3 regions of the Kurthia sp. YJT4 genome follow, and region 3 is predicted to be linked to each of the others. Evidence: riboswitches for the same ligand, from Rfam matches in the RefSeq annotation. Region 3 holds a riboswitch; each other region holds the start of a gene.

Region 1 (12,078 bases), 210 kb from region 3:
CCGTTTTAAAATTAATGTATAACAATAAAAAAATTACAAAAGATGAAATGGAAGCTGCAATGAAAGTTAGTGTAAAACAAGGGCTACTTCCAGAGAGCAAACGTATTGCGAACAATAGTTCAAAATATGATGCCTTCATCGATGTCGTATTAAAAGAATTAGCTGAAAACGGCGATGAAAAAGCGCTAGAAGATGGTATTAGTATTTATACAACACTTGATCCTGAGGCACAAAAAGTTGTTGAGAAAACAATTAACAATGATGCAAACTTCCCAACAAAAGATATTCAAACAGGGATTTCGGTTGTTGATACGGAAACAGGAGCTATCGCTGCAGTTGGCGGTTCTCGTGATTACGGTCCAGAACGTGGCTTCAACTATGCACAAGCTCTGAAAACACGTCAACCTGGTTCAACAATGAAACCAATCATGGATTACGGTCCAGCGATTGAATATTTAAAATGGAGTACAGGCCATACACTTGTCGATGAACCAATGAACTACTCTGGAACATCACAAGCAATCAACAACTACGATAACCAGTTTAAAGGTGCATTAACGATGCGTGAAGCACTATACAACTCACGGAATATCCCAGCGATTAAAGCCTTTAAAGAAGTGGGTACTTCTAAAGTAAAAGAATTCATTAGTGGTTTTGGCTTAAAACCTGATGATTTATATGAATCTGATGCAATCGGTGGTGGTTCAGTAAACCTTTCACCAATCGATATGTCAGCAATCTATGCTTCATTTGGAAATAACGGAATTTACACAAAAGCCTATTCAATTAAAAAAATTGTTTACCGCGATGGTAACACAGCGAAAACATATACACCTGAACCACAAGCTGCAATGAGTGACTATACAGCTTATATGCTAACAGATATGATGCGTGACGTTGTAAGTTCAAAATCTGGTGCATCTGGTGGTGCTGCAGCTGTACCGGGACTAGATATCGCGGGTAAAACAGGGACAACTAACTACACAAGTGAACAGTTACAAGAATACGGATTACCAAGTAATGCTGTACCAGATTCATGGTTCTCTGGCTACACAACGCGCTACTCGATGTCTGTATGGACAGGCTATTCTAGTCGTAAACAAGGGATTGTATCCCCTCAAGAACGACAACTAGCTCAAAATTTATTCCGTATCATTATGAGCCAAATTTCTGCAGGTAAAAATACACCGAACTTTAAACAACCAAGCTCTGTGATCTCTTCAGGTTCTGAGTTATATGTTCGTGGCACACAAGCACCTGTGGAAAAAGAAGAAGAAAAAGATGAGAAAGTTTCTGCTCCAACAGGTTTAAGTGCAACGTATGATGCAGATTCAAAAACGGTATCTTTATCTTGGAATAAAAGTGATACAGATGGTGCTAAATATCGTGTGTCTGTAGATGGCAAAACCATTACAACAACAGGCGATACAAAAGCTTCTTATCGTGTTCCTGGAGGCGCTACTTCTCTAACCTTTAGTGTTGTAGCAGTTGTGGATGGCAAAGAAAGTGCTAGTGCTTCTGCTACTGTAAAAATTGCTGAAGAGCCTGAAGAACCAGCAGTAGATGAGCCAGATCAACCTGAAACAGACCAACCTGGTGAAACACCTGAAACCGATCAGCCTGAAACAAATCAACCTGGTGATAACCAAGGTGACAATGAGAATGACAATAATAACGGGAATAATAATGGAAACAATGGGAATAACAGCAATGGAAATCAGAATGATAACAATAACGGAAATACAACTAAACCTGAAAAACCTACTGAACCTGACCAACCCGAAACAGATGAACCAGCCACTGAAAATGATCAAGGTAACGGAAATTAATATCTAAACAAAAAAGGATGAGACATATGTGTAAAAACACCGTCTCATATGAGCATAATAAAAACCGGAATTGCGCTGTGGCGCGGTTCCGGTTTTTCGTTGCGAACGCTAAAAAAGAAAATGAAATGTTTTGTCTCATTCTCTTTTTGTATATACAAAAACTTCGACAAATTATGATTTGTCGAAGTTTTAATCGCTCATCTATTTCTTTAAGCGTAAACGTGCACAGCGCTTTTTCGTTTCCTGAAATAATTCATCTAATTGACGATAACATGCGTATTGTCCAGGTCTCCTTTTAATAAAAGCTAATCGCTCTCCTGCATTAATTGGCAAAATTTCATATTCTTCTTTTTCATCAAAATGTGTTTGATTCGAAGCTTGTAAAATGAACATTTCATATAGGTTAATGCCTTGTTCCATATAATCTCCTGCTGAGTGATCACGTCGATCATGTGCCTCATGAATCTTTTCGGCTAGTGACTTCCATTCATTGAACCATGCATCCACTTGTTCTTTTTGAATTTTTTCTTGATTGCATTGAATCATTGTTCCACTAACCCCTTTTTAAAACGTTTTTGACCTTCTCGACACACATCAAATAATGGACATGCATGACAACCTGGACGTTGCGATTTACAATGATAACGTCCAAAGAATATAAGTTGATGATGCGCTTTATTCCAACGTTCAATCGGTGTTTTTTTCATAATCGTTTCTTCGACTTGTAACACACTATCTTTCCAACGACATAAACCAAGTCGTTTGGTTACACGCTCTACATGTGTATCTACAGCCATTGCTGGAACTCCAAACGCAACAGACAATACAACATTCGCTGTTTTTCGTCCAACACCTGGCAATGTCACCAGTTCTTCTCTCTGATCTGGAATTTCTCCATTATATACCTCTAGTAATCGCTGACATAACTTTTGAATATTTTTAGCTTTTGCACGATATAAACCAATAGAACGAATATCTTGTTCTAGTTCTTCTAGAGGCACAGCTAAATAATCTTCTGGTTTTTTATATTTTTGAAATAATGTTTTCGTCACTTTATTCACTAAAACATCCGTACATTGTGCAGATAATAACGTCGCAATTGTTAATTCAAATGGATTATCATGCACTAATTCACAATGTGCATCTGGATACATGTCGTCCATTTTATCCAAACATTCAAGCCATTGTTTTTTTGTTAACATCGCTATTCTCTCTCCTCTAACCAATTATAAAACGGCGCTTTTTTCACGACTGGCTGTACATCTTCATCGATTCTAGTCGGTGTTTTAATTGTATGTTCACGATACTCTTTTGCGTGTCGCAAAGCCGCTTTCGTCGTTGTAATATTTTTCTTTTTCCATTCAAAAAGAATACGATCCATATATTTCAAACTTACTTTATCACTTAGTACGGCTTCTTTTAAAGCTTGACGAATTAAATCAGGTGTATGTCCATCTTGATCAATCCACATCGAAATCGTTTCAATCTCAATCGGTGATAATAGACGACCTAGCTCCTGCTCAAACATTTGGAATAACTGCCCTTCCTCCATTTGTTCCTGACTCACTTCGATTTGCTGTTGCGTATTTTGTTCGCAATCTAATAGACGCATCCAAAGTGGAAATAAATTTATTTTTTCATATAAAATATGATCCTGGTTTGTCTTTTGTTCGATTTGAATCAAACCTTTTTGTAAAAGCCCTTGTAGACAAAACATAATTTGTTGTTCTTTTACATTCATTCGTTGTGCTAAATCAGTATGTGACGGGAAATCAACACCTTGCTCTATAAAGGAATGAAGTTGTAGTAACAACAATGCTTCTTCATCTGTTAATGAAAGATTTTTATAATGCTTAAAAAATAACTGTGGTACAGCAACTTGCCCACTTTCAACCCACGCTTGGAGCCTCATTTGTTCATTTTGCATTTGATTATTGACTCCTCTCTTTTTCAAAAGTTTCAACGTACATTATAACACTGAAGTAAAAGGCATGAACATGAAATTGCATGGTTTGTGTTTTTTTCGTATTAATAAGCTCAAACGATAAATCATCTCAAATTATTTTTTTGAGCATAATCATGTCGATTTGCGTCAATTGTAATATTACATTGTATATCATAATGTGTTTCGCGTTCTTCTTTTGGAATTACAGCTAGAACACTTTGTGACCACAGAAAAAAACTACACCCGAATAATACGAGTGTAGTTAGTAGTTTATTCATTTTAAGCCCCCAATTCATAAAGAGTATCTTTTCCTTTTTTGTCTAAATATTTTTTATATAACTTTGAACTGATTAACTTACCACTTGAATATTTATCTTTATAAATATACGTATATTTACTTGGTGTTCCTTTACTAATTAACTTTTTTGTACCAATAGGTAATTCGCCAGATTCAATATAATCAATTTTTGGCTTTACTGTTTTTTCAACAATGCGATTAGCTGTAAAACTGCTGATTAAATACTTACGTGGCATCCAACCGTATGATTTTGTGGAGTAAGAGTAAACATAAGCCCATGAACCACTTACTTTCTTCACCTTCACAACACTTTTATCTTGATAAACCTTTTTCAATTTCTTACTTGAAACTGCTGGTTTAGAGCGCAAACTTTGCGTATAAACTACATGCATTTTCTTGCCTGTGATCTTAGCAGCTGAATCCGTAATGTATGCGGTTAAGATAAAACCATCTACTTTTTTCCCGTTAATTTTTAAACCCAAAGATGGTAAGTACGTTTTTTCACCTGAATACTTAACAAAATTATTATAAATTGCTACAACATTTCCATAATGTTCATATTTATCTTTATAATAATATCCCTTTACAGCACCTTGTTTCCCTTGAACACAAGCCTCACCTTTACCAAGAGCATATTTAAATGTTTTGCCTTTTTTATAATTCACGCCCCATTTAGCATATGTTGTATCGTTTGTTTGCTTATCAATGACTAACGTACACTTATATTTTGCGTTATGTGCTGAATCATCATTTAATTCTGCACTTGCTGTTGTAGCGAAGGCTGACAACGTTAATACTCCTAACATTAAAGATGGGACAATTTTCTTACTTAGACAAACTTTTTTGGATTCCATTTATAATCACCTCTGACAATTATTATATAACAAAAGATTCAACAAAATATTATAACTTTATTATCATAAGAATATAGATTTTATTTTTTAATATAAAAAAGTGACGAGGTTTAATCCTCATCACTTCTCATCTATCTTGCTTCTTTTAAGCGGGCTTGCACTGCTTCCACCTTTGGCATACCGCCTTGTGCGCCAAACTTTTCAACAGATAAAGAAGCAGCGATATTCGCAAATTTAACCGCTTCTGTGATTCCTACACCTGTAGTTAGAGCATAAGCAAAAGCACCATTAAATGTATCCCCCGCACCTGTTGTATCCTTTGGTACTGTTTTAAAACCTTTCACAATCACATGTTTTTCACCATCATAGTAACGTGCACCATCCGCTCCTAGTGTCACAATTAGACGATTTGGATAACGTTCAAGCGCATTTTCTACATCGTCTTTAAAAATATCTGCACATTCTGTTTCATTTGGCGTGAAGTATGCGACACGGTCCATCCACTCTTCTTTAAAATTCTCTGCTGGCGCTGGATTTAACAGTACTTTTACACCTAATTCTTGGCACACATCAAGTGCGTATTCTACCGTTTCTTGTGGTATTTCTAATTGCATAATGACTAGCTCACTCTTGGCAATTTGCTCACGCGCTGCATCAATTGACTCCTTTGTAACATCGTGATTTGCACCAGGTACTACAATAATTCGATTATCTTGTTCGAATAAAATAATATTGGCAATTCCTGTAGCAGTGGATGTCGTCTCTACAAACTGATCTTGTACGCTTTCTACTTTTAATAAGTTTCGTAACACTTGTCCAAATGCATCATTACCTAGTGCACCTACCATATGTACATGCGCACCTAATCGAGCCGCTGCAACCGCTTGATTTGCTCCTTTACCTCCTGGAACAGTGTGAAAACTCTCCCCTAAAACGGTTTCTCCTTGTTTCGGAAATAGATTTGTTTCTACAACAATATCCATATTAATACTACCAATGACTGTTATCATATTTATTCTCCTTTAGTTGAATTTCTTTTTATTAAAATAGGTGCTACAAGTTGGTGACGTTCTAGAATATCTTCATTTTGCATTTGCTTCCATAAACAGCGAACAGCTCTTTGTCCAATTTGCGTAATTTGTTGTGCAACCGTTGTAATCGTAGGTGTCGTCCATTCTGTCATGCGAATACCATCATAACCAATCAACTGAATATCTTCTGGAATACGTAAATTCATTTGTTGAATCGCTTTTAACGTGCCAATTGCCATCGCATCGCTACTTGCAAAGATTGCTTCATATGTTCGATTTTGTAGTTTTTCAAGCACCAAAATTTTTGTCGCTTCCACTTCATATGCACTAATTACTTCTTCAATTTGTAATGTTTGTGCGCAAGAATAAAAGCCTGCTATTCGTTCATTTGCAACATCCTCTTCACTCGATGCTCGAATACATAGTACATTCTCTACGCCACAAGCCATCAAGTGTTGGCAAGCTATTTGACCTCCGAGGAAGTGATCCGTTTTGATTGTCGGAATCTTCTCTGATAAAACGCGGTCTACAGCGACCATGGGAATTTGCAACTTTTCATAGTAACTCGCTTCTATTTGCTTTGTCGCAATAAATAATCCTGCAATATACTGCTGTTGCAATTGTTCAATGATTTGTTTTTCTTTTTCATGTTCATTTCCAATATTACAAAGAATCATTGTAAAGCCGTATTGATAGGCTTGTTCTTCAATTTCTTTTGCTAACTCTGTAAAAAAAGGATTCGTAATATCTGGCACAAGCAAAGCCACCATTTGGCTTTTCTTCGTCGCAAGTGAACGTGCCATTTCATTAGGTCGATAACGCAGTAATTCGATTGCTGCGTGAATCGACTTTTTTGCCTCTTCACTCACATACCCGTTTTTATTTAGATAACGTGAAACAGTAGATGAAGATACACCCGCTTCCTTTGCTACATCTCGAATTGTCGGCATCTTTTCATCTCCTCTGAAACTCATATGGTACCGGTTCCACATAAATATAACGACTTCTTATCCTCATGTCAAACACCTATTTTTATATAAAAAGAAGGACTACGCCAATGCGCAATCCTTCCTTTTAAAGATTCTCTACCTGCTAATACCCCAAGATACAATAGGAGAAAATCAATAGAAGCTATAAATGTTTGGTAAAACGAATTAACGTGCTGACATACCGCCATCAACGATGAATTCTGAACCAGTTGAGTAGCTTGATTCTTCAGAAGCTAAGTAAAGAACTAAGTTAGAAACTTCTTCTGGCTCAGCTACGCGACCCATAGGAATCATTTTAGAGAATGCTTCAACTGCTGCTTTAGTATCTTCTTGAACAACCATTGGTGTAGCAATTACACCTGGGTGTACAGAGTTTACGCGGATGTTTTTAGGAGCTAACTCAAGAGCTGCTGCTTTTGTAATACCACGTACAGCAAATTTAGTATCAGTGTAACCTACAGCGCCACCAACTAAACCGTTAAGTGAAGAAATGTTTACGATTGTACCTTGACCAGCTTTTTCCATTGAAGAAACAACTGATTTGATACCTAAGAATACAGAAACTTGGTTGATTTCAACGATTTTACGGTAATCTTCTACTGAAGTATCAGTGATTGATTTAGCCATAGTGATACCAGCATTGTTTACTAGTACGTTTACTGGACCGAATGCTTCTTCAGCTTTCGCTACAACGTTTTTCCAATCTTCTTCGTTTGCAACGTTTTGTTTTACGAAAATAGCGTTTTCGCCAAGTTCTGCAGCAAATGCGTTACCTTTTTCTTCATTTAAGTCCGTAAGAACGACTTTAGCGCCCTCTTCGATGAATTTTTTTGCGTGTGCAGCTCCCATACCTTGAGCTGAACCTGTAATAATTGCTACTTTACCTTCTAAACGAGCCATTATAAAACTCCTCCTTAAAATCTTTCAGAAATAAACTACACTTGTAAATTAACAAACTTTCATGCATACTGTCAATAGAAAAGCGCTAAATATTTTAATAATAAACTATTTAATTTTAAATTAATTATAACACAACTTGTTCACACATAGCTTAATTTAGGTAATTATAAACTTTCTGTTAAATGGAAATAATGGCATAATGACATTATGAAAGGAATGATTTGATGTCTTCTTCACAAGATCGTAGAATTTTACGCACACAGAAAAAATTAAAAGCTGCACTCATCCATCTTTTAAAAGAAGGACATGATTTACGTTCACTTTCAGTAACGGAAGTTGCACAGCAAGCTACATGTAATCGTGTTACATTCTACTCTCACTATAAAGATTTAGATGACCTTCTTTGCACAATCTTTGATGATTATCTTACAGAACTACTAACCTACTTTAGAGAGAGTTACCAAGCACTGGGGAAAATTTCATCTACAGATGAGCGACTCCACTTAGCTATTTTTGAATATATTTATCAAAATCAATTCATTTTCTCTCTCATTATTAAAGGAGAGATGCTGCCTGGTTCTCAAAATCGTTTTTGTGACAGCCTCGTACAACTAACCGGTAAAGAGATTGCACTAAAAGATGACTTACCGATTGAGGTACCTGCTCTTAGTTACTACTCAACATATGCAAGTCTTGGCTTTTTTATTTATTGGATGAATCAAGATTTCAAAGAGAAACCGGAAGTCATGGCAAAAAAACTAACCTATTTGCAAAGCAAGGTGTTTCAAGAAGCTGAAGTCTTATAAAAGTATGATTGAACTACATCTCCAATTTTTAGATATGTCTAAAAATTGGGATGTAGTTTTTAAATGACTAAATATTCATCAGAAGAAAAGAGGATGAGAAAAAACATTTCATTTTTCTCTTTTAGAGTTCGCAACGAAAAACCGGAACCTCGCCATAGCGCGATTCCGATTTTTCATGCTCATATAAGATGATATTTTCACAGTTATATCCATCCTCTTCAAACTGAAGTACTACCTGAAAACCGTACAGAATTCTTCTTTTTCTCCGTTACATTAAGTCAGTAGCATGTGGATATAAATTCAAACTTCTAATCACTACTTTCCTATAAAATTTTCAGCTCAAGCTATTTTTGCTGAAGGTGGTTTTCTACACGTTCCTATTGGTTCACTTCTTCGTGTTTAAAATACATTACTTTTTTATTTCCTAACTTCTTTCTAATAATTAAATCTCTCAGATGAAATAGTTGTATATTTTTCTGAATATTTCTCTTTTTCTTTTTATTCTAATAGTTTTATGTTATAGTAATCTCTAATTACATAACGTGTAAGAAATGGTACTTATGAAAATAAGTTTAAATGGGAAGAGCGATGTAAATTCGCCACTGTCCCGCAACTGTAATTGGGAGTTTTTCAAACAACGCCACTGTTCTTTAATGGGAAGGCTTGAAAAATGTTGAGCATAAGTCAGGAGACCAGCCATCTTCTAGTACACACCAAATACCTACGTGGAGATAGGTGGTGTTCTGTGCGCATAGACGGGGAAATTATTCCTCTTTTTCAGTATGCATAGATAACGCTTCAGACTATTTCCTTTAAGAAATAGTCTTTTTATTTTGGTTTATGTAAATTCAAAAGGAGGTTTTTTATAATGACAACTGTATCAAGTACAACGATTGGATATCCATATATTGGTGAAAACCGCGAATGGAAAAGAACAGTAGAACAATTTTGGAATCAACAACTTTCAGAAAGTCAATTTGAAAAAGAATTAAAAAATCAACGCATAGCAAATTTACTAAAACAACAAGATAAAGGAATTGAACAAATAACAGTCGGTGACTTTACTTATTATGATCGTATGTTAGATTTAGCTTTTATGTTCCGTCTAATTCCCGAGAGATATCATACATTAGAATCAGAACCTTCATTGAAAACATATTATGCGATGGCACGTGGCTCAGACACAACAATTGCGTGCGAAATGACGAAATGGTTTAATACGAACTATCATTACATCGTTCCAGAATACGAACAACAAAAACTATCATTAGGACACAACTACTTACTTGATTTATTCAATGAAGCAAAATCTGTATTATCAACAACTCCAAAACCAACATTTATTGGTCCATACTCTTTTATTCAGCTAACAAAAGGCTATTGTGAAAAAACAGTCGCATCTTTTATTTTGCAACTATTACCACTTTACGAACAAGTAATTCAACAACTTGTAGATGCAGGAGCTGAATGGATTCAACTTGAAGAACCAATGTTCACGCAAGAGTTAGACGAAGAACAACTACAATTAATTGATGTGATCTATCAACAATTAGCTGATCATGTACCAGGTGCGAATTTAATGATTTCCACTTATTTTGAAGCAATTCCACAATACGAAAGAATTGTACAACTACCTGTAGCAGGTATTGGATTGGATTTTGTTCATGGATACAAAGATAATTTACAAGCAATCAAGCAATACAGTTTCCCAGGAAATAAAGTATTAGCTGCTGGTATTATTAATGGTCGTGATATTTGGGTCAGCCCTTTAAAAGAGGTCACACAAAAAGTTGAAGCTATCTTACAATTAGTTTCGCCAAAAGCATTGTGGCTACAACCTTCTTGTAATTTGCAACATTCACCTGTCACAACCGCTGCTGAAAAAGCATTGCCAACTGTCTTATATAATGCACTTGCATTTGCAGATGAAAAATTAGATGAATTGCGTCATATCACTTATTATATTCGTAATCAATCTTTTGAAACCCCATCTATAATAAAAGAAAATTTAATGGTTATTGAAAAACTTGCTACCGATGTATCTCGGAATAACTCGACTGTTGCACAAGAAATCAAACAACTTAACAAGAAAGATTTTAATCGTTCACAGCTTTTCGAAGAACGTATTATTACACAAAAAAACAGATTACACTTACCTGATTTTCCAACAACAACTATTGGAAGCTTTCCACAATCAGAAAAAATCAAAAAAATACGTTCGCAATGGCGTAAAAAAGAAATTTCAACAGAGCTTTATGAAACTCAATTACGTGCAGAAACAAATCGCTGGATTAAAATTCAAGAAGATTTAGATTTAGATGTATTAGTTCATGGTGAATTTGAACGAACAGATATGGTGGAATATTTCGGAGAAAAACTAGCTGGTTTTGCATTTACTAAAAAAGCTTGGGTTGTATCTTACGGTTCACGTTGTGTAAAACCCCCTATTATTTATGGCGATATTGAATGGCTTGAACCGATGACTGTTAAAGAAACAACAGATGCTCAAGAACAAACAGATCGTTTAGTCAAAGGAATGTTAACAGGACCGGTCACCATTTTAAATTGGTCATTTGTACGTGATGACATCGAACGTAGTAAAGTCGCTATCCAAATTGCACTTGCACTTAAAAAAGAGATTCTTGCACTCGAAAAAAGTGGTATCCAAATCATTCAAGTCGATGAACCTGCCTTACGAGAAGGTTTACCATTACGACAGTCGCGTCAACAAGATTACCTAGATTGGTCAATTAATGCATTTAAATTAGCTACAGCTGCCGTTCAACCAAGTACGCAAATTCATACACACATGTGCTATTGTGAATTTAATGATTTTATTGAACCGATTGTTGCACTAGATGCAGATGTTATTTCACTAGAAACTTCACGTAGTCACGGTGAATTAATTCACTCATTGCAACATACACCTTATCCATATGGTATTGGTTTAGGTGTATATGATATTCATAGTCCACGGGTACCGAGTATAGAAGAAATGTATACGATTTTAGAAGATAGTTTGAATATCATTCCAAAAGAAAGATTTTGGATTAATCCAGACTGCGGACTTAAAACACGTCGCGAAAAAGAAACCGTTGACGCACTAAAAAATATGGTAAGTGCTGCAAAGCAATTAAGAAGCCAGATTAAAAAACAACCTATTTCATTTTAACTCACCTCAATTTTTTAATATAAAATAATTTAAAACTAAAGAACCCTTAGAATGATTGAATTATGTATTATTCTAAGGGTTTTTACTTTTTATGCTTATAAATCTTTTGTATGCATCAAATTCTATCAATTTCGTAAAGTAATATGTACCATGCTAATCATTTTATTTGTACACTTTTTGTTTTATTTTAATTAGTGAAAATTGAACCGAAAGTATTAACTTCTTTAGTATAAAGTGGTATGGTTATGTATATT
Region 2 (8,778 bases), 350 kb from region 3:
TTTTTTTGTAGATTAAAAAGGAGTGATGTTATGAGCGAATCGGTTTTACAGCAAGATGTTTTACAAGCATTACAAACATTGAAAAAGCAGAAATGGGTGGACTTGACACATACCTTTAATAGCCAGTCACCTCACTTCCATGCATTCAATCCAGCAAAATTCGATACACTTTTTACACATGATGATGGCTTTTTTGCACAACAATTTTCTTTTGCAGGTCAGTATGGAACACATCTTGATGCACCGATACACTTTGTACGAGATACACGCTATATCGAGGAACTTCATCTTCAGGAGTTAGTACTGCCACTTATTGTTGTAGATATTACAGCTCAAGTACAAAAGAATCCAGGTCACACGGTAACGATTGAAGACATCCTCTCATTTGAGGATCAAAATGGCATCATTGAAGCCGACTCATTTGTCGCATTACGCACAGACTGGTCGAAGCGCTGGCCCGACCATGATATCTTTAATAATATTGATGAAGCAGGCGTGGCTCATGTGCCAGGTTGGTCTGTCGAAGTATTATCTTTTTTATTCAAAGAACGAGGCATTAAAGCGATTGGTCATGAAACATTTGATACAGATTCGAGTGAAGAATATCGAAAACATGGCTCATTAGCCGCAGAGTATTTCGTTTTAGAACAAGATACGTATCAAGTCGAACTTTTAACGAATTTAGATCAACTTCCGGCAAAAGGGGCAGTTATCTTTAATATCGTGGCTAAACCTGAAAAAGCATCTGGTTTTCCCGTACGCTCATTTGCGATTACACCGAATCAATAAAGGCTCATTTGTCTTAAACTATACAGACTCATTTGTCGTGGAAACACCTTGTCATCTCAAGGTGTTTTTTGTTTCAAAAATAATATTATTATGTAAACCAAATATTTTCGTTGAATTTTCAGAAAATGAGTTGACATCTTTTTTCATCTGTTATATATTAAGTACAACAAATGAAACTGTTATATAACAAAAGGAGAGATGTTCAATGGAACACTTTATGGAAGGTTATCAAATATATTGTCAGGCTTGCGAAAATTATGGGTTGGAGTCGATGAATTACCATTTATATGTCAAACAATTAACAGAGGAGCAATTGTATGCATTTAATGAGTATAAGAGAGACGCCACAATTCAAGAGATTAGCTAGGTATTAAACCTCTATTTTCCACTTAATGTGTAAAGTAGAGGTTTTTGTATGTCCTAAGACCTTCTTTTATGAAAAGTTATTTACTTTTTTTATAGAGTATGGAATACTTTCTATTAAGATAATTGAATATTCTTTCAGATGAGAGTGCTAGTTTTAGGCTAGATAATAGGGAAATTGGTGAAAATCCGATGCAGCCCCGCTACTGTAATATGGGATGAAATGACATATAAACACTGTGTTTATACGGGAAGTTGTCAAAGTAATGTGATCATAGAGCCAGGAGACCTGCTTTCATCATTCGTTTCAATCTTCGAGGGGTGGATTAGACGCACGTAAGTATAAATATTGTTACATAATTCTTCATGTCTTTAGAACGTGAGCTTTTCGTGTTAGCTAATCCTCCAAATCAAAACAATTTGGGGGTTATTTTTATGTTTAAATCAAAATGGGTGATTCCAGCAACATTATCAGCAGCTTTAGTCGTTTCAGCTGTACCAGCAACGGCTTTACAAGCAGAAGCAAAAGTACCTACAGTTAAAAAAGTTGATGTAGCGAATACATTAAAAGCAACATCGAACTATTATTATTCATTACCAGATGTATCAACACCAACTTACCAAAGTTCAGATGCAGTACTTAATTTTGCGCGTTCAAATTACGCTGTAAGTAAAGATTACTACACAACATTCTATAAAGATGTTGAACGTGAGTTAAAGAAGCAAAAAGGTCAATTTAGTGGTTCGCCAGGCGCATTATCAAAAATAATTTTAGCGATTACTGCAATCGGTAAAGATCCGAAAAATGTTGCGGGTTATAACTTAATTAACTTATTAGGTGATAAATTAGTAGCAGGTAAAGCAGCGAAAAGTTTATACATCACAGATTATTTATATGTATTACGTGCTTTAGAAGCGAAAGATTATAGCTTCCCAGCAGGTGCAAAATACGCTGATTTCTCACGTAAATCAATGGTGGATTATTTAGTAAGCACACAATTTGAAAATGGTGGCTTCTCTTGGGCTGAAGATGTTGAAAATGGCGTGAGTGTCGACATGGCTGCGATGGTGTTAAGCGCACTTGCGAACTATGATTCAGATCCAGCTGTCAAAGCGTCAATTCGTAAAGGTTTAGATTATATGTCAAGCCAATTAACGGATGTTGCAGGTTATAATCCATGGGGCGGTAATAGTGTCGATTCACAAGCTCAAGTGGTCATCGCTCTAACAGAGAATGGCATTAATCCAAAAACAGCACGTGCATTTATTAAAAATGGTCACTGGGCTGTGTCAAATATGTTATTAAACTTTGATGCAACAACAGGTGGTTTTAAAACAACACCAGATCAAAAAAGTCCACAACTCTTTGCAACAACAAGTGCAATGTTAGGTCTTGTTGCGTATGATCGTTATGCATCAGATAAAAATACATTCTTTGATTTAGCAGATGCAAAAGCTTCTTCTTTAAAGTATGATACAACTGCACCAAAATCATTAAGTGTTACAAAAGTGGCGAACACAACAAAAACAATTTCAGGTACGACAGAACCATATGCAACGGTTACAATCTATAATGGTTCGAAAAAATTAGCAGCAGTTCAAGCAGATGCAAAAGGTAAATTCTCATATCCAGTAAAAACTGCGTTCAAAGCCAATGCGACAGTGAAATTCTATGTAACTGACTTAGCTGGTAATAAGAGCAAAGCCATTACACAAAAAGTGGCTGATCGTTTAACACCCGCAACACCAAAAGTAAGTAAGCTTGTAAAAGGCGCTAAAAAAGTAACCGGATCAACAACAAAAGGTGCAACAGTATATGCGAAAATTGGAAACAAAACATATAAAGCAACTGCCAGCACAAAAACAGGTTCTTTCTCAATTAAAGTACCAACATTAAAAGAAAAAACAAAAGTAAAAGTGTATGCGAAAAAATCAAATTACACAAGTAAATCCGTTACAGTTACAGTAAAAAGTAAATAAGATTTACACATAGCGAATAAGGGTTGCTCTAAGATGTAAATCTTGGAACAGCCCTATTGCTATCTTAAAAGGAGGGACAACATGAAAAGTAAAATTATACTATTTGCGCTATCTGCAACCTTACTTTTAACAGGCTGTAAAGTGCAAACCGCACAGCAATATGAAAATGAGCAAGAGGAAGAAGCAAAAAAAGTCGTTGTTCTAAATGACGAAGAACAGAAAAAAGCAAAAGAAAAAGAAGAAACAAAAGAAACGGCGCAAGATGATAAAGGTTCTGTAACGAAAGAAGTGGCTGCTACATCTGAAAACGACACGACAACGTCAACGAATTCGTCCGTTTCTACAGTGGAGAAATCAACATCGACACCATCTCAAACACAAAAACCAGAAGCAAAAAAGGAAACAACAACATCTAATAATACCTCTAAAGAACAACCAACAAAAACAGAAAAACCAGTCAAAAAAGACGAACCGAAAAAAGAAACGACGGTAACGAAAAAAGAAACGACGGTAACGAAAAAACCAGAGACAACGACTTCTACACCGAAGCCATCGACACCAAAACCGTCAACACCTGAAAAACCTGTAGAAAAACCAGCGAAAAAAGAATATGCAACGATTACAATTGGCATGCGCACATTACTAAATCCTGATCATTATGAGCTATTACCGAAAAACCTACAAAGTGAAAAATATGTACCAGCAAGTGGTGTACTATTAAATAACGCAAAAATTGAAATTAAAGAAGGCGATACAGCTTGGGATGCCATTTCAAAACTACGTTCAAAATACGGTATTTATATTAATTACGAAAAAAATCCAATGTACGGTATTTATATTATCGGGATTAATCATATAAACGAAAAACAAGCAGGTTCATTAAGTGGCTGGATGTATACAGTTAACGGTGTAAAGGCACCTGTTGGCGTAGGTAATTATGAACTTGAAGATGGTGACCGCATTGAGTTGCAATATACAACTAATGGTGGAACGGACTTAGGGTGGTAGTTAGATGAAATCACTTCATGATTTTCACCCACTCGTTATTTTCAGTTACTTTTTCGCTGTTATTGGTTTAACGATGTTTTACATGCATCCTATTCTTCTTATGATTAGTTTTACGGGTGCAACTGTCACAAGCTTTCTTTTATTAAAGAAAAGTTTTTTGAAATCGATTAAATGGCTGCTTCCATTCATGTTGGTAGCAGCTATTTTAAACCCTTTACTCATTCATGAAGGCGAAACAGCGATTCTCTATATCAACGAACAACCGATTACAGTCGAAGCTATTGTTTATGGATTTGCTGCTTCTATCATGTTAATCGCCATTATCTTTTGGTTTAGTGCATTTAATGCGGTCATGACATCTGATAAATTTTTATATTTATTTACGAAAGTATCCCCTGCTGTGGCATTACTAATCTCATTAACGATGCGCCTTGTACCTCTATTCGGTCATCAAATTAAGAAGATTATGTATGCGCAACGTGCGATTGGCATGGACCCTAGTTCAGGTTCGGTTTGGCATCGTATTAAAGCTGGAACTCGTATTTTATCCATCCTTATCTCGTGGGCTTTAGAAAATGCAATTGAAACAGCTGATTCGATGAAAGCGCGCGGCTACGGATTAAAGGGGCGCTCAACTTTTTCATTATTTCGCTTTGATCGATTAGATGGGATTGCACTCAGCGGTATTTTCATTTTATTTATCATGCAACTGCTATGTAGCTATTTCGGTTGGAACGAATTCTACTACTATCCAACGTTCTCACCAATCGTATGGGACGGTTCGATGATTTTCATGACGATTAGTTATGGTATACTCGTGTCACTACCTATTTTTATTGAAGTACTGGAGGCATTCAAATGGCGCTCATTGAAATCAATCAATTAACGTTTAGTTACCCACTTGCAACAAAACCAACTTTAAAAAACATCTCTCTTGAAATTGAAGCAGGTGAATTCGTCGTATTATGCGGAACATCAGGATGTGGTAAGAGTACATTATTAAAGCATTTAAAACGTGAATTAACGCCACATGGTCAAATGTCTGGAACGATTCATTTCAATGGTGTCGCTTTACAAGACTTGCCTCAGCGTGAAGCAGCCAGTCAAATCGGTTATGTACTTCAAAAACCTGAACTACAAATTGTAACGGATAAAGTATGGCATGAATTGAGCTTTGGTCTTGAAAATCTGGGTTACGATTCTATGACAATCCGTCGTCGCGTTGCTGAAATGGCAAGCTTCTTCGGTATTCAAACATGGTTCCGAAAAAATACAACAGACTTATCAGGTGGTCAAAAACAGCTGCTCAATTTAGCGAGTATTATGGTGATGCAACCACAACTACTGGTTCTAGATGAACCTACATCACAACTCGATCCGATTGCAGCGAGTGAATTTATCGCAACACTTCAAAAGCTCAATAAAGAACTCGGTTTAACGATTGTGCTTGTTGAACACCGATTAGAGGAAGTATATCCGATTGCAGATCGGGTCATTATTTTAGATGCAGGTGAAATTATTGCAAATGATACACCCATTAAAGCGGCTACACGTTTACGTCATGTTGATGCACATCATCCAATGTTGCTTGGTTTGCCAACACCGCTTCGTGTACATCATGCACTCAAGCAATCAGATGAAACACCTTTAACGATTCGTGACGGACGCACATGGCTTGAAAAGCATTACGAAAAAGACCATAAACAAATTCAAGAAGCAGAGTCTTCTGGTGAAGTCGTACTAGATGTACAAGATGTATGGTTTCGCTATGACCGTCATGCAGAAGATTTAATTCGAGGATTGAATTTTCAGCTCCATCAAGGTGAATTTCTAAGTATTGTTGGTGGAAACGGGACGGGTAAATCCACAACACTCGGCTTAATAACGGGGCTATTAAAACCGCATCGCGGAAAAGTAACAATCTTTAACAAGCCACTTAAAAAATATGCAAAAAAAGAATTGTATCAAGGTATGATTTCGATGCTACCACAAGATCCAACAACATTGCTTGTCGAAAAAGAAGTGCAACTTGAACTCGCCATGATGTCAAAAGATCAAGCAGCTATTGATCGCGTAATTGACTTACTTCAAATTCGCCATCTACTTGCTCAACATCCATATGATTTAAGCGGTGGTGAGCAGCAAAAAGTCGCACTTGGAAAAGTACTACTTAAAAATCCAAAAATCTTAGTACTAGATGAGCCAACGAAGGGGCTAGACGGTGAATCTAAACAAGTATTAGCTCGTATTCTACATGACTTACAAAGTCAAGGGACATCAATTTTAATGGTGACGCATGATGTCGAATTCTCGGCTGAACATGCAACGTCTTGTGCGATGTTCTTTGACGGTGAAATCGTCGCAAAAGGAACACCAGCTGCCTTTTACAGTGGTAATCACTTCTATACGACTGCGACGAATCGTATGTGTCGTCAATTATTTGAAGATGTTGTAACGACAGAGCAGTTAATTGCACGTTGTCAATCTCTACAAGAGGTGATGACACATGTCTAAAAAGGTCATTTCACTCATTATCTTTTTTGTGATTATTCCTATTGGGATTTTAATTGGAGCGACTTTATTAGAAGATGGAAAATACAATTTAATCTCCATGTTTGTCATGGTATTTGCTTGTATTCCTTTCTTTTTATCATTTGAAAGACGAAAACCCGATGCGAGAGAAGTATTAATTATCGCAGTGATGTCGGCAATTACGGTGGCAGGACGTGCAGCATTCGCCTTTATCCCAGCATTTAAACCGATGACAGCGCTTGTTGCGATTACAGGCTTTAAACTTGGTCCAGAAGCAGGTTTTCTAACGGGTGCTGTATCTGCTGTTACGTCGAATATCTTATTCGGTCAAGGTCCGTGGACACCTTTTCAAATGTTCACGCTTGGTATTCTCGGCTACATTGCTGGATTACTCGGTAAAACGAACTGGATGGAATCAAAAATCTCATTACTGTTTTACGGGATTTTCTCAGGTATCATGTATTCGATGCTCATGGATATTTGGACGGTTTTATCGCTTGGTAACGGCTTTAGTTGGATTGTGTATGGTTCTAAAATCATCACAGCGATTCCATTCACTATTACGTATATGATTTCAAATGTCATTTTCCTGTGGTTACTTACAAAACCGATTGGTGACAAGCTAGAACGGTTAAAAATTAAATACGGGGTCATGCAGACGACCTAAATTAAAAGAGTAGCGTAGTAATCGCTGCTCTTTTTCAATTTTCAGGACAACTATTGAATACAGGACTTCATTTTTCATATAATGGAGTAACAACACTTTAAAGGAGGTTTTGGTATGAAAAGGTTATTATTGGCGGCAAGTTGTTGTCTAGGTCTCGTTATGACATCTTCCATAAGCGCTGCTGCAGAAGAAGTCATCATCTCTACACCACATCAAGACGTAGTTGATATGAAGAAACAGTTACCGAAAAACGCTGAAATATTGCCAGATTTACAACTCATCTTAACGGACCTTACAACAGCTGAACAGCGTACTTTTCACCAAGCTTTCCCAGATAGTACGATTGAAAAAAATACAGCTGTCACATTATTAAATGAACCGACGAAACCAACGTGGAATTTATCACTTCTACGTATTCCTGTCACACCTGCATCACTTTATACAGGGAAAAATGTGAAAGTAGCTGTTATTGATACCGGTGTAGCGACAATACCGAGTTTGCAACACGCCATCAAGCAACGCCTCGTATTTGCACCAGACGATCCGAATACAACTGTGAATGAAGCAGATTCGATTGACCGCGGTCATAACGGTTTAGGACATGGCACACTCGTTACGTCGATTATTGCTGCTAAGCCGTATCTACTTAATGGATTTTCGCAAGGGATTGCACCCGATGTTCAAATATATGCTTTAAAATATGCAGATGGCACAAAAAGAGGCTCTGCTTTTGATATTGTACGTGCGATTCAGTGGTCAATTGATCATCAAATCGATTTCATTAACTTATCTTCTGGCCTGCCTAATGATTTAACAGCACTACATCAAGTCATCCAAAAGGCAAATAAGGCAGATATCTTAATGATCGCTTCTACAGGCAATGATGGTTACTATGAAAAGGTTCGTTATCCAGCAAGTTATAAAGAAGTGGTCAGTGTTGGGGCGATTAATCGTTATCAAGATATTAGTAGTTTTTCAAATCATCAAGGACGGGTTGATTTTTTAGCACCTGGTGAAGATGTACCAGCGATTAACCGTTCTGGTACAGTGAGTTATGTAACGGGTACGTCTTTTGCAGCACCGCATATTACAGGATTACTTGCTTTATTAAAAGAACGTTATCCGTACAGTTCAAGTACGCAACTTGTTCAAAAGTTAAAACAGATGCAAAAAGAGAAGCCCTATCCGATTTTAGCGATAAAAGCACCTGTACCACTAGATAGAAAGCCCGTCATCTCAACAAGAAAAGTGACGGATCATGAAGCTTCTTTTTCACTAACAAATCGTAAAAAAGAAGACGTTATCGTATTACAAAATGAACGCGTGATTCAGCGCAGTAAAGCTAATAAATTAACCTTAAAAAACCTTCCTGCAAATAAAAAGCTAACTTTTTCATTCCGTTTTGTAAATGCTGACGGAGATTTTTCGGAAGTGGTCAC
Region 3 (12,078 bases):
TAATACATCGTCACGTAACTCGATGACCATTACTCTGTCACCGCTTTACGGAAACCATGCGTAAATGTTTTATCATATAATTTCGAACGATAATCTTTTTCATGAATATGTGGATCTAATGCCCAACCAGCTAAAATCATTGCTTGTTTACGAATTCCGTTCGTACGCATCGCTTCATCTAAATTCACTAATGTCGTACGTACAATCTTTTGGTCTGGCCATGTTGCACGTTGTACTACTGCGATTGGCGTATCATCCGACCAACCTGCATCTTGTAATTCACGCACGATTTTCTTCGTTAATGTCGCACTTAAAAATAGTGCAATCGTACAATGATGACTTGCTAAATCACGTAATTTTTCAAATTCAGGTACAGGAGTACGACCTTCTGCACGCGTTAAAATCAGTGTCTGTGTTAAATCAGGAATTGTTAACTCGGCTCCTACTGCTGCAGCAGACGCAAATACAGAACTCACACCCGGAATAATTTCGCATGTAATATCATGTTGCTGTAAAATCGCCATCTGTTCCATCGTTGCACCGTACATCGCTGGATCTCCTGTGTGAACACGTGCCACCACTTTCCCTTCATTTACACGATCGACAATCGCTTGTACCATCTCATCTAAATGCATACCTGCTGTTTTCACAACTTCCGCTTCTGGCTTAGCCTTCGCAATTAATTCTTGATTCACTAAAGAATCTGTATACATCACAACATCAGCTGTTTGAATAATATGTAATCCTTTTACTGTTACTAAATCAGGATCTCCTGGACCTGCACCAACAATATAAATTTTTTTCATTATTTACGCACCACCATTAATGTAAGATATTCAAGCTCGACACCATCAAGTTCAGATGTTTTCCAAATGATTTCTTCATCGGACGTTACTTTTGTGACCACATGTGCGCGGTCTAATAAGTCTAAATCACGTAACACTTGAAGCATTAAATCAATTACTTTTGCCACTTTAATAAAGACGATGGCATCATGATTTTCAATCGCGCGACGCATCGCGTCATAATCGTCGACTGCTGGAATCATCGCGATATGGTCGTCTCCTTCACCAAGTGGAATACCTAATCTTGAAGCAGAGGCATTAAATGATGAAATCCCTGGAACCATTTGAATGTCGACATCTGGATGACGTTCTTGCATCAATGTCATCAAGTGAATGAACGTACTAAAGAGCATTGGGTCGCCCTCTGTTACGAATGCTACGTCTTTTCCTTCCGCAATACGCGCATATACTTCATCAACTGCTTTATTCCATTCGCGGTCTAATGTTTCCTGATGCTTTGTCATTGGGAACACAAGCCCAAGCATCTCCTTATCCATGCCATTCACATAGACATCAACAATGCGCTGTGCGTAACTTTTTTTGCCCTTCATTTTCTTTGGATAGGCAATGACCGGTGACTCTTTCATCACACGAAAAGCTTTCACTGTAATTAATTCGGGATCTCCTGGACCTACCCCTAAGCCGAACAATGTTGCCATCTTAATTTTCCCCCTTGCTCGCTGTAATAATAAAGATTGGATTGAGTGGAACAAAACGTGTCATATCCAAAATCGGCTTACTACGTGCGATTTGCGCTTGGATAATATGTACGTGTAGACCCAATTCTTTAAAAATCTCAACGGCCTTCGCTAAATTTTCAATTGTTGTCGCATTTAAAACGATGCGCCCACCTTCATTTAAGCGTTCTGAACAAATCGTCAATAAATCACGAATATTTCCGCCTGTACCGCCTAAAAAGACCGCATCTGGATTCGGAAATTCGTCTAAACGCTCAGGTGCTTTCCCATGAATCGCCGTCACATCTACACGAAATTTCTTCTGATTTTCAAGACAGTTTGCTAAATCAGGCTCATTCTTCTCAATCGCATAGACTGCTCCTTCTTTTGCAATACGTCCTGCTTCAATCGCCATCGAACCTGTGCATGTGCCAATATCCCAAATAATCGAATCTGGCTTCACATTTAATTGTTGAATGGATAACACACGAATCTCTTTTTTCGTAATCAGCCCTTTATCTGGCTTGCGCTGTGAAAATTCCTCATCTTCAATACCAAGCGGCCATACATGCGGTGTTTCCTGTGCGATTAAAATGACCACATTCAGTGGCGAAAACGCTGCTTCTTTCATCTCTTCTAATGTGAAATGACGACAGCGTTCCTCCACACCTTCTAAATTTTCAGCGACAAAAGCACGATATTCATGGAAGCCAAAATCAAGTAAATACTGTGCAATGGCATTCGGTGAATTCACTTCATCTGTTAAAAGCGCCACTTTCTTTTCACCATTCATCTTTTGAGCAAGACCTTTTATTGAACGCCCATGCAAGCTAATCACTTTTGCATCTTGCCAGCTCGTTTGACAACGTGCAAATGCAAGTTGAACAGAACTCACATGCGGATAAATCTCTAATGGCATTTTGTTCGAAAGATATTGTCCAATTCCGTAAAAAAGAGGGTCGCCTGAAGCTAGTACGACAATGTTACCTGTAGCTGCTTGAATCTGTTCCACAACTTGTTTTAAACCGCCTTTAATGACGATTTTTTGTCCTTCATATGTATCGAAAAAGGCAAGAACACGCTCACCTGCGACTAATACATCACTTTGTTCAATCCATTCGGTTGTTTGTTGGTTTAAGGTAGCTTTTCCCCCATCACCAATCCCGATTAATTTAATCGATGCTGTCAATTTGTTCAGCCCTTCCTAATTGCTCGCCCTTCATTGAATAAATGTAGGTACTCACATTGATGTTTCCTTTCACATGTTGAATCGACGCATGGCAACACGCCATGCAAAGACGATCAAAAAAGGCTTGATAGCCATGTTCTAGCATAATCTCGCCTACTTGCGAAGCCGTATTCGCATGCCTCACTTCTTCTTGTAATGCGGGCGGTACACCACTCTCTGCTGCAAGGTCTGCTAAAAACTCAAAGTTAATTGGCGCGCTTTTCGAGTGAACCATCATGACCCCTTGTGCCACTTTTGAGAATTTCCCCATCATACCGACCAATGTCACTTGCGGAATGTCATGTATTTTACAGTGCTTCAATGCATGACCGACAAAATCACCCATCTCAATAAAACATTCTTCAGCTAAATCAGGAAAAAGCGCCATCGCATAGCGCTCACTCCGTCCACCTGTCGTTAAAATCAAATGTTTTTGTCCTGCTGCATGTGCAACACTAACAGCTTCAGCAATACTCGCCATATAAGCTGCACTTGAAAACGGTACAACGGTTCCTCTCGTTCCTAAGATGGAAATACCACCGACAATTCCCAAGCGACCATTCAATGTCTTTTTCGCCAACTCCTCACCAGCTGGAACCGAGATGACGACTTTCACACCTCGCTTCACGCCGAAATGTTCGAGTGTCTCTTTCACAACTTCCTCTAACATTTTACGCGGTACAGGATTAATCGCTGCTTCTCCAACAGGCACAGGAAGCCCTGGTTTTGTTACACGTCCCACACCGACACCACCATCTAAAACGATGGCATCACCTTCAATAAAAGATACAGTCGATTCAATCAGTGCTAAATGCGTCACATCAGGATCATCTCCTGCATCTTTAATCGTGCCACAACGAACAGCCTCTCCTTCTCGTACGGTATGCTCCATCGTAAATGTGGCATATTTTCCAACCGGTAAAAAAATCGTCACCGATTCTTGTTCTTCACCCGAAAGTAAAGCAATTAGAGCTGCTTTCGTTGTTGCAGTGGCACATGCGCCTGTCGTATAGCCATGGCGCATATCTTTCGGGTCTTTTTTCTTCTTCTTTTCCATTAGTCTTGGCGATCAGCTAAAATCGAGATCGCATTTAGTGCCGCAACGGTTACCGTACTACCGCCTTTACGACCTAAATTCGTAATGAAAGGCACTTCTGTCACTTTCGATAATTCCTCTTTTGATTCAGCTGCTGACACGAAACCAACCGGCATACCAATGATTAAATCGGGCTTTGCAATTCCTTCACGAATGAGACGAATCAGTTCTAGTAGTGCAGTTGGTGCGTTCCCAATCGCATAAATACCACCTTCATGTAAGCGCGCTGCTTTTTGCATCGAAATAATCGCACGCGTCGTATTATGTTCCTTCGCCATTTTCGATACATCTTCGTCTGCAATGTGACAATATAGGTCGCCACCATGTTTTTGGAATCGTTTACGACCTGAACCACTTTGAATCATCTGTACATCTGCAATCACAGGTCGTCCAGCACGAATCGATTCAATACCTGCACGAATCGCATCTGGATGAATAATGACACTTTTTCCTAATTCAAAATCGGCTGATGCATGCACGATACGACGAATAATTGACCACTCATCTTCTGAATAATCATGCGGACCATATTCTTCTAAAATCGTTTCAAAACTATATTCATAAATACGGTTCGGCTCTACTGTTAAAGGTGTGAAATCCGTATTAAAGTTGTCGGTATTAATAAATAATTCTTTTTCTTGTTGCTCATTTGTCATGATCAAATGCCTCCTATAAATTGCTCAATATCATCAAAGTTACGGAACATATTCGGATAATCCATTTTCGGACGTGCAATCAAAATCACTTCAATTCCAAGTGCTAAAGCTGTCGTGATTTTTTCATCAACCGAACCAACCTTCCCGCTCTCTTTCGTAATCATCAATGTCGTATCGTATTGTTTGTATAACGCCGTATTTAGCTCTGCTGTAAACGGTCCTTGCATCGCAATAATCTGCTTTTGCGGTAAACCAAGTGCTTCGCATTTTTCCATATTGTCAATGCGCGGTAACATGCGTGCGATTAATGTAATCTCTTCTTCACCAAGTAAATGCTTCGTGAAAATCTGTAGCGTCTTACTCCCTGTCAGCAACATCACATTCCCTTTACGCTTTTTCGCTTCAAGCGCTGCTTCTTCATATGTTTCAACAACTGTAATCAAGTCATTTTCATAATCTTCAGACATCCGTTCGTAGCGACAATACGGGACACCTGCTAACTGTGCCGCTTGTTGTGCGTTTTTTGATGCTTCTTCTGCATAGGGATGACTTGCATCGACAATGATTTGATCACCGCGTGCTGTCACTTTTTCAGCCATCTCTTCTGCTGTTAAGCGCCCGACATGTGTCGCAATTCCCTCTGCTTGTAAACTCGCAGCCGCTGAATCCGTCACTACTGTTGCTAAAACATCGTGATGGTTATTCAATCGAACAGCTAGCGCACGCGCATCACTCGTTCCTGCTAGAAAAAACATTATTGATGCACTTCCTTATGGTCGTGCGCATGGTCATGACTGTGGTTGTGGTCATGATCGTGATGATGGTGGTGATGCCCATGATCATGGTCGTGGTCGTGATGGTGATGATGGTCGACAAATTCAGATGCATTAATACGATATGTACACGTATCGCAGTTCATTTTCACATCGCCAGCTAATGCCTCTTCAATACGCTCAATTACTACTTTTTCAAGTAATGAATGGTAGCCAAAGTATTCGCATAATGTAATATCCATATCGTATTCCGTATCATAGCGCGCTTTCCAATCAGTCATGCGCTCCATTAAGATACCTGTAAATAAGAAGTACGGTAGCATATATACTTTTTTCGCACCTAATTTTTCACAACGCGCAATCCCCTCATCCACTGTTGGATAGGTCACACCCATAAATGCAGGCTCTACATTACGCACACCAATTTGCTCTGACAATAAGCGCGCGATTTTATAAACATCACTATTTGAATCTAAATCACTACCGCCGCGTGCTACTAATAAGACCGTCGTATCTTCATCTTGTTCGTCTTTTACAAAACCACTCTCTGCTAAACGGTACTCTAAAATATCAATTAAACTTGGGTGAATGCCTAATGGACGACCATATGTAATCGATACATGTGGATACAATTCTTTCGCTTCATCAATCGCCATTGGAATATGAATTTTTGAATGCCCTGCTTGTAAAAGCATAATTGGAATCGTAATAATTTTTTGTGCGCCGCGCTCGACACACGCCTTCATTCCCTGTGCAATATTTGGACTTTCAAATTCTAAAAAACATGTTTCCACTAATAATTGTTCTGGTAATTGCGCTTCAATACGCTTTGCAAATTGACGTACTTCTTCATTTCCTGCTGGTAGACGACTACCATGACCTACGATTAATACTGCTGTTTTCATCTTCAACACTCCTAATCCCCACAAGGTGCAGGGGCAATTTTGATTTTTGGTGTGAGATCTTGATAAATAAAGTTTCCAATCTTCTTCACACGTTTAAAATATTTGAATAAGCGCTCATTCGGATGCGCATTTGCTTTGTATTCTTGAATAATCGATTCTACAAGAGGTACTAACTGTTCTTTGTCTAGTCCCTCAACTACAGGTTGACCCGGGTGCGCTGTCCGTCCGACAGGTTTTGCGCCGATAAAGACATCGAATGCACCTTTTCGGTAAACAATTCCGATATCATCCATCACTGCTTTATAACAAGCCATTCCGCAGCCATTAAAACCAATATTTAATGTTTTCGGTAAGCTCATTCCACCAAATGCCTCTTGCAGTGCATCTGCATATGGAATCGCATCGGCTTTTTCACCGTCACAGAAATCACATGCCTTCATTTTCACAACATCGCCAACCGGTGCGATTATGAGACCGACTTCTCGCAAACGATCGGTAATACGTTCAGGTGATGTGGTTGGAATACGAAGAATAAATTCATGGTCTGGCGTATATTCCATCGAACCTTTTTCACCAACTACTTCAGCCAATACAAGCATTTGCTGTGGTGTAATCTTCTTATTCGCTACGCCTGGGCTGACCGCAAACTCGAAAATTGCCTCCATCTTCTGGTGAACATATTGTTTCGGTTCAACAACGGTTCCACCAAGATAGCCAAGCACTTCCTCTGCAAGTGCTAACGTATCTACTTCAAGCTTTTTCGGCTCCACTGTAGCAATTGCTTGTGGCTCGTATGACTTTCCTGTTTCCTGATCCATCGCCCATGGTTCTGCTTCTTTTTTCAAACGCTGATGTGGCTTTAACGGTTGTTTTTCTTCACCAAGTGTATATTTACGCTGATAACCACGCGGTGTAATCATCTTCCCGTCATACATGAATGTCGACGAATTCCCAATGACAACGGTCGTCAACATCCCAATATCGTGTTCCAACATATCCTGTAATGTCGTCATCTGAATTTGCTGCGTCTCACGATAAGCACTTTTCACTAGACCTACAGGCGTATCTGGATGACGATACATCAGTAAAATGCGCTGTGCTTCCGCAATTTGACGTGTACGACGACCACTTTTCGGGTTATAAAAAGCAATAACGAAGTCTGCCATCGCAGCTGCTTCAATTCGTTTTGCAATTAGATCCCATGGTGTTAAATGGTCACTCAAACTAATCGTACAAGCATCATGCATGACGGGTGCGCCTAGTAATGATGCACATGAATTAATAGCTGAAATTCCTGGCACAATCTCAATCGGTACACCTGTTTTCTCCGTCCAACCTTGTTCAATTAACACTTCGTACACAAGTCCTGCCATACCATACACACCTGCATCGCCACTTGAAATAACGGCAACAGACTTACCTGCCTCTGCTTGTTTTACTGCTTCTTGCGCACGCGACACTTCTTCTGTCATCCCTGTACTAATTACGGCTGTCGCTGTAATTAAATCTTGAATCAAATCGACATAGGTTTTATAACCGATGACAACGTCACATGATTTTAATACTTCTACTGCACGATTCGTAATATGCTGAAAGTCTCCAGGACCGAAGCCAACGACATACAATTTTCCTTGTTGTGTCATTAAACTTCCTCCTTCACTTTTGAAATCCCCTTAATCGCTGGTGTATCTTCATTACGAACGAACGCGCCATTTTCAAATGTAATACGCGGTACAACCGTTTTTTGCTCGCCTGCAAGTTGCGCTACAAAGCGTGTCGCTTCTTCTTCCGACGTAATGCTATACCAATCGCCCTTTGGATAATGCACAACGACACATGCATCTTTACAACGTCCATTACAACGTGTACGTGATGTATGAATTTGCTCATCCAAGTTACGCGCTGTAATTTCTGCGCGAATTTTTTGTGTAATTTCTTCTCCCTCTTTACGCATGCAGCTACTACCATTACAAATTAATACGTGTGATTGCACACCATTCAAATTCCAAGTTGTCATGTCTAACATCCCCCTCGTATGTATCCGAACGATCCGCTTTTGCGCAAACAAAAAACCTCTATTCTAGGCGAATAGAGGTTGAACATCCTAAAAATTGGCATAGCGAAATAAGCGTAGCCCAACTACTAGTTTGTCCAAATCTCTTCCCACCGAAAAGTTTGTCCGATTTTAGAAGCAGGTTTCCTGACTCAAGTGTATCCGAACGCAGTCCCTTCTCAGCAATTCGCCAATGGATCTGACTGTTTCGACACTTATACAGTAGCGGGGGCTGTAATGGCATCTCACCATTTTCCCTTTTAACCTAAAAAATAATAGGCACTCCTAAAATACAATCGTTATATGTAATTTCAAAATCTTGGTTATAATCATAACCATAATTTGTCTAACTTTCAAGACACTTTTCTGAAAATTCATTTTGATAGAATATTATTAAAGTTTATTTACCTTGAAAAAACACTGAAATCTCTGCATTTATCCAGTATTCTTACATAAAAAATTTTTGTTAAAAAAAATACGTATTGTCAAAATTTAGCGTTTTATGATAAGCTTTTTTAGAAATATCAAATAATTTTAACGATTCGATGGTGTAAGTTGCTTGTCGCACTTACTTAAAAGGGAAATCGGTGTAAATCCGATGCTGTCCCGCAACTGTGAAGCGGAGTGTATAAACGATATGCCACTGTTCAATGAACGGGAAGGTGTTGATACATGATGAGGCGAAGCCAGGAGACCTGCCACCGAAGATTGATTTCACCCTACGAGGATAGGCGTATGAAAGACAGCTTTCTTTGCTATGTCTTTTTTAACCTATTCTATATTGTAGAATAGGTTTTTTTGTGCACATTCTCAAAGAAAAAGGAGGACGTTTGAACGTGTTGAAGAAATTATTAAAGCTAGTTTATTTTTTACCCTTTCTCTTAATCGTACCAAATCGTGCGAATGCGATGCACATTATGGAAGGCTTTTTACCGATTGAGTGGGCGATTTTCTGGTGGGCCATCTCCCTACCGTTTATCATTATGGGGATTCGTTCGATTCGAAAAACTGTAAAAGAACATCCTGAAACGAAGATGATGCTTGGATTATCTGGGGCTTTCGCTTTCGTCTTATCCGCGTTAAAAATCCCATCGGTTACAGGTAGTTGTTCACATCCAACAGGTGTCGGCTTAGGTACTGTATTATTCGGACCACTGGCGATGAGTGTTGTCGGTTCAATTGTGTTACTATTCCAAGCATTACTACTTGCACATGGCGGTCTTACAACACTTGGTGCGAATGCTTTTTCGATGGCAGTCGCTGGTCCAATTATCGCATGGTATGTATTCAAAGGCGCTCAAAAAGCAGGTTGGTCATTCTCCGTTGCTGTCTTTTTAGCCGCAATGCTTGGTGATCTCGGTACATATACTATTACATCATTCCAATTAGCACTTGCCTTCCCATCTGAAGCGGGTGGCATGCTTGCTTCATTCGCAAAATTCGCAAGTATTTTCTCATTCACACAAATTCCACTTGCGATTAGTGAAGGTTTATTAACGGTCATTGTTATGAACTTCTTACGAAAATACAATGTGGCAGAGTTACGTATGTTAAATATTTTCACGAAGAAAAAGGAGGCAGCTGAATAATGAAAAAGAATCTATTCTTCCTTTTCATCGTCATCGCCCTTGCCATCTTCCCTTTATTTATTCAAAAGGGTGCTGAATTTGGCGGTGCGGATGGTGAAGCAGAGGCAGCCATTACCGAAATCGACAAAAGCTATGAACCATGGTTCTCGAGCATTTGGGAACCACCAAGTGGCGAAATCGAAAGTTTATTATTTGCACTACAAGCGGCAATTGGTGCAGGTTTTATCGGCTACTTCTTCGGTTTAATGCGTGGTCGTACGAAAAAAGAAAAGGTTTCGCATGATTCCAATTGATCAATATGCTTATACGAATCGTTTAAGCAACGTACATCCTTTAGAGAAGATGGTATTGGCACTGAGTTTTTTGCTATTCGCTGTCATCACAAAGGATGTACTTATTTCACTCATTACGTTTTTCGTAATGAGTACTTTTATTTTATTTGCCGCTAAAATACCATTATCACTCTATTGTAAATTACTTCTTTTGCCGGGTTTCTTTTTGCTAACAAGTATTTTTTCGATTCTTATTTCATTTACAACGGCCACACTTCCCCCTCACTATTGGAGTATGTCATTTGGAAGTGTTCAACTTTTTATCGGAAAAGCGAGTGTCGATACAGCGTTTCACCTTTTTTTCTCGGTGCTCGCAAGTATTAGTTGTCTTTATTTTATTGCACTGACAACGCCGATTAGTGCTATCACATATGCGATGCGTCAATTAAAAATACCGATTATTTTTATTGAACTATGTGAACTCACATATCGCTTTATTTTTGTCTTTTTACAAAGTATGCAGGCCATTTATGAAGCCCAGCAATCCCGTCTTGGCTATCAAAAAAAGCGCCGCTGGTTTCAATCTGTCGGTTATTTAGTGACGGCCATGTTTAAAGATGTTTTTCGACGTTCAAAACAACTTCATGAGGCGATGGCTTCTCGTTGCTACAACGAAGATATTTCAAGCCATTATGTAACGTACCAAACCGAACGCAGAAACTGGCTTGGTATTGGCGTTAGTTTATGCCTACTCGGCGCAGTTTATCTAGGAGGTTTTTATTTATGATTACATTTGACCATGTATCGTACCAATATCCTGACGGTACAATCGCATTACACGACCTATCATTCACGTTACCGCAAGGAAAAAAAATTGCACTACTTGGCAATAATGGTGCGGGAAAATCGACACTATTTAAACATCTGAATGGCTTATTTCAACCAACGACAGGTACGATTTTCATGGAAGATACGCCGTATCAATACAACCGAAAAGGACTTCAAGCATTACGTGGACAAGTTGGTATCGTCTTCCAAGATCCAGACGCACAGCTCTTCTCTGGAACGGTTGAACAAGACATCGCATTTGGCCCAACCAACCTCGGCTGGTCTTCTGACAAAATACATGCACAGGTTGAACACGTAATTACGCAACTTGAACTCGAATCATTACGAAAAAAGCCCATTCACTTTTTAAGTTTGGGACAGAAAAAACGCGTGGCGATTGCAGGTGTTCTCGCAATGGAACCACATATTTTAATTTTAGATGAACCATCTGCTGGACTCGACCGCTACTATGCCAATCAAATTATGAAACATTTGAATGACTTTCATACGGAAGAACGGACGATTATTTTATCGACGCACGACGTAGACTTCGCATATGAATGGGCTGACCTCGTACTCGTTATGCAAGACGGACAGATGACGTATATGGGGGATCCTGTCGCCCTCTTTGAAGAACAGGCGATTTTACAAGCTGCACACTTAGAACGCCCGTTACTCTTTGAAGTAGCGAAAGAACTAGGCATTCAGAACCTCGCCGACTACCCGCGTAGTCGTGTACAATTATGGGAGAAGATGAAACGACAAACCATGCTCGTGTAGGAGGTACAGAGAATGCAGATCCAAACATATGTCTATGATGAAGAAAATCAACCACAACTGCTTCATCAGGCGCATCATGTCCGTTTACAGGGTGGCTTTTCAAATGCTGAAGGCTTTCTCACCATTCAAACAGCTACCAAACACCTCTCAACCGAACATGCACCCGATGAATTACATACACTCTGGCAATATATCGTAGATGGTTTTGCTGAATGTATAGAACGCGGCACAGCAGAAAGATATTTTCCAAATACACCGGTTATGATCAAGATGGAACAACAACGTGCACGTATGATTCGCTGCACGATCGACGAACAAACAGTGGAAGCAGAAATGAATGTATGGATGGAGGCGTTATATGAAGCAGGTATCGCTT

The links. A riboswitch is a leader RNA that binds a small molecule or an ion and turns the genes downstream of it on or off. The one in region 3 is predicted to bind cobalamin.
Region 1: linked by a shared signal. The riboswitch ahead of metE (5-methyltetrahydropteroyltriglutamate--homocysteine S-methyltransferase) and the one ahead of QN089_RS05835 ((2Fe-2S) ferredoxin domain-containing protein) in region 3 are both predicted to bind cobalamin.
Region 2: linked by a shared signal. The riboswitch ahead of QN089_RS07645 (Ig-like domain-containing protein) and the one ahead of QN089_RS05835 ((2Fe-2S) ferredoxin domain-containing protein) in region 3 are both predicted to bind cobalamin.

Annotation. Positions count from the first base shown of each region.
Region 1 is NZ_CP126689.1:991,698-1,003,775, reverse strand. It holds gene QN089_RS04805 (transglycosylase domain-containing protein) at 1-1,829, shown strand, start outside; gene QN089_RS04800 (YpoC family protein) at 2,031-2,375, opposite strand; gene nth (endonuclease III) at 2,372-3,031, opposite strand; gene QN089_RS04790 (DnaD domain-containing protein) at 3,034-3,756, opposite strand; gene QN089_RS04785 (hypothetical protein) at 3,879-4,052, opposite strand; gene QN089_RS04780 (hypothetical protein) at 4,054-4,860, opposite strand; gene rbsK (ribokinase) at 5,058-5,936, opposite strand; gene QN089_RS04770 (LacI family DNA-binding transcriptional regulator) at 5,939-6,907, opposite strand; gene QN089_RS04765 (glucose 1-dehydrogenase) at 7,112-7,846, opposite strand; gene QN089_RS04760 (TetR/AcrR family transcriptional regulator) at 8,071-8,652, shown strand; cobalamin riboswitch at 9,188-9,367, shown strand; gene metE (5-methyltetrahydropteroyltriglutamate--homocysteine S-methyltransferase) at 9,521-11,824, shown strand.
Region 2 is NZ_CP126689.1:1,556,531-1,565,308, reverse strand. It holds gene QN089_RS07655 (cyclase family protein) at 31-789, shown strand; gene QN089_RS07650 (transcriptional regulator) at 995-1,156, shown strand; cobalamin riboswitch at 1,282-1,463, shown strand; gene QN089_RS07645 (Ig-like domain-containing protein) at 1,588-3,132, shown strand; gene QN089_RS07640 (DUF4430 domain-containing protein) at 3,214-4,140, shown strand; gene QN089_RS07635 (energy-coupling factor transporter transmembrane component T) at 4,145-5,026, shown strand; gene QN089_RS07630 (ABC transporter ATP-binding protein) at 4,999-6,654, shown strand; gene QN089_RS07625 (ECF transporter S component) at 6,647-7,339, shown strand; gene QN089_RS07620 (S8 family serine peptidase) at 7,454-8,778, shown strand, end outside.
Region 3 is NZ_CP126689.1:1,200,018-1,212,095, reverse strand. It holds gene QN089_RS05880 (cobalt-precorrin 5A hydrolase) at 1-30, opposite strand, end outside; gene cobM (precorrin-4 C(11)-methyltransferase) at 30-806, opposite strand; gene cobI (precorrin-2 C(20)-methyltransferase) at 806-1,504, opposite strand; gene cbiE (precorrin-6y C5,15-methyltransferase (decarboxylating) subunit CbiE) at 1,506-2,711, opposite strand; gene QN089_RS05860 (cobalt-precorrin-5B (C(1))-methyltransferase) at 2,695-3,807, opposite strand; gene QN089_RS05855 (precorrin-8X methylmutase) at 3,807-4,502, opposite strand; gene cobK (precorrin-6A reductase) at 4,505-5,260, opposite strand; gene QN089_RS05845 (sirohydrochlorin chelatase) at 5,257-6,180, opposite strand; gene cobJ (precorrin-3B C(17)-methyltransferase) at 6,192-7,823, opposite strand; gene QN089_RS05835 ((2Fe-2S) ferredoxin domain-containing protein) at 7,823-8,197, opposite strand; cobalamin riboswitch at 8,354-8,535, opposite strand; cobalamin riboswitch at 8,763-8,950, shown strand; gene QN089_RS05830 (energy-coupling factor ABC transporter permease) at 9,142-9,822, shown strand; gene QN089_RS05825 (energy-coupling factor ABC transporter substrate-binding protein) at 9,822-10,115, shown strand; gene cbiQ (cobalt ECF transporter T component CbiQ) at 10,102-10,881, shown strand; gene QN089_RS05815 (energy-coupling factor ABC transporter ATP-binding protein) at 10,878-11,702, shown strand; gene QN089_RS05810 (hypothetical protein) at 11,715-12,078, shown strand, end outside.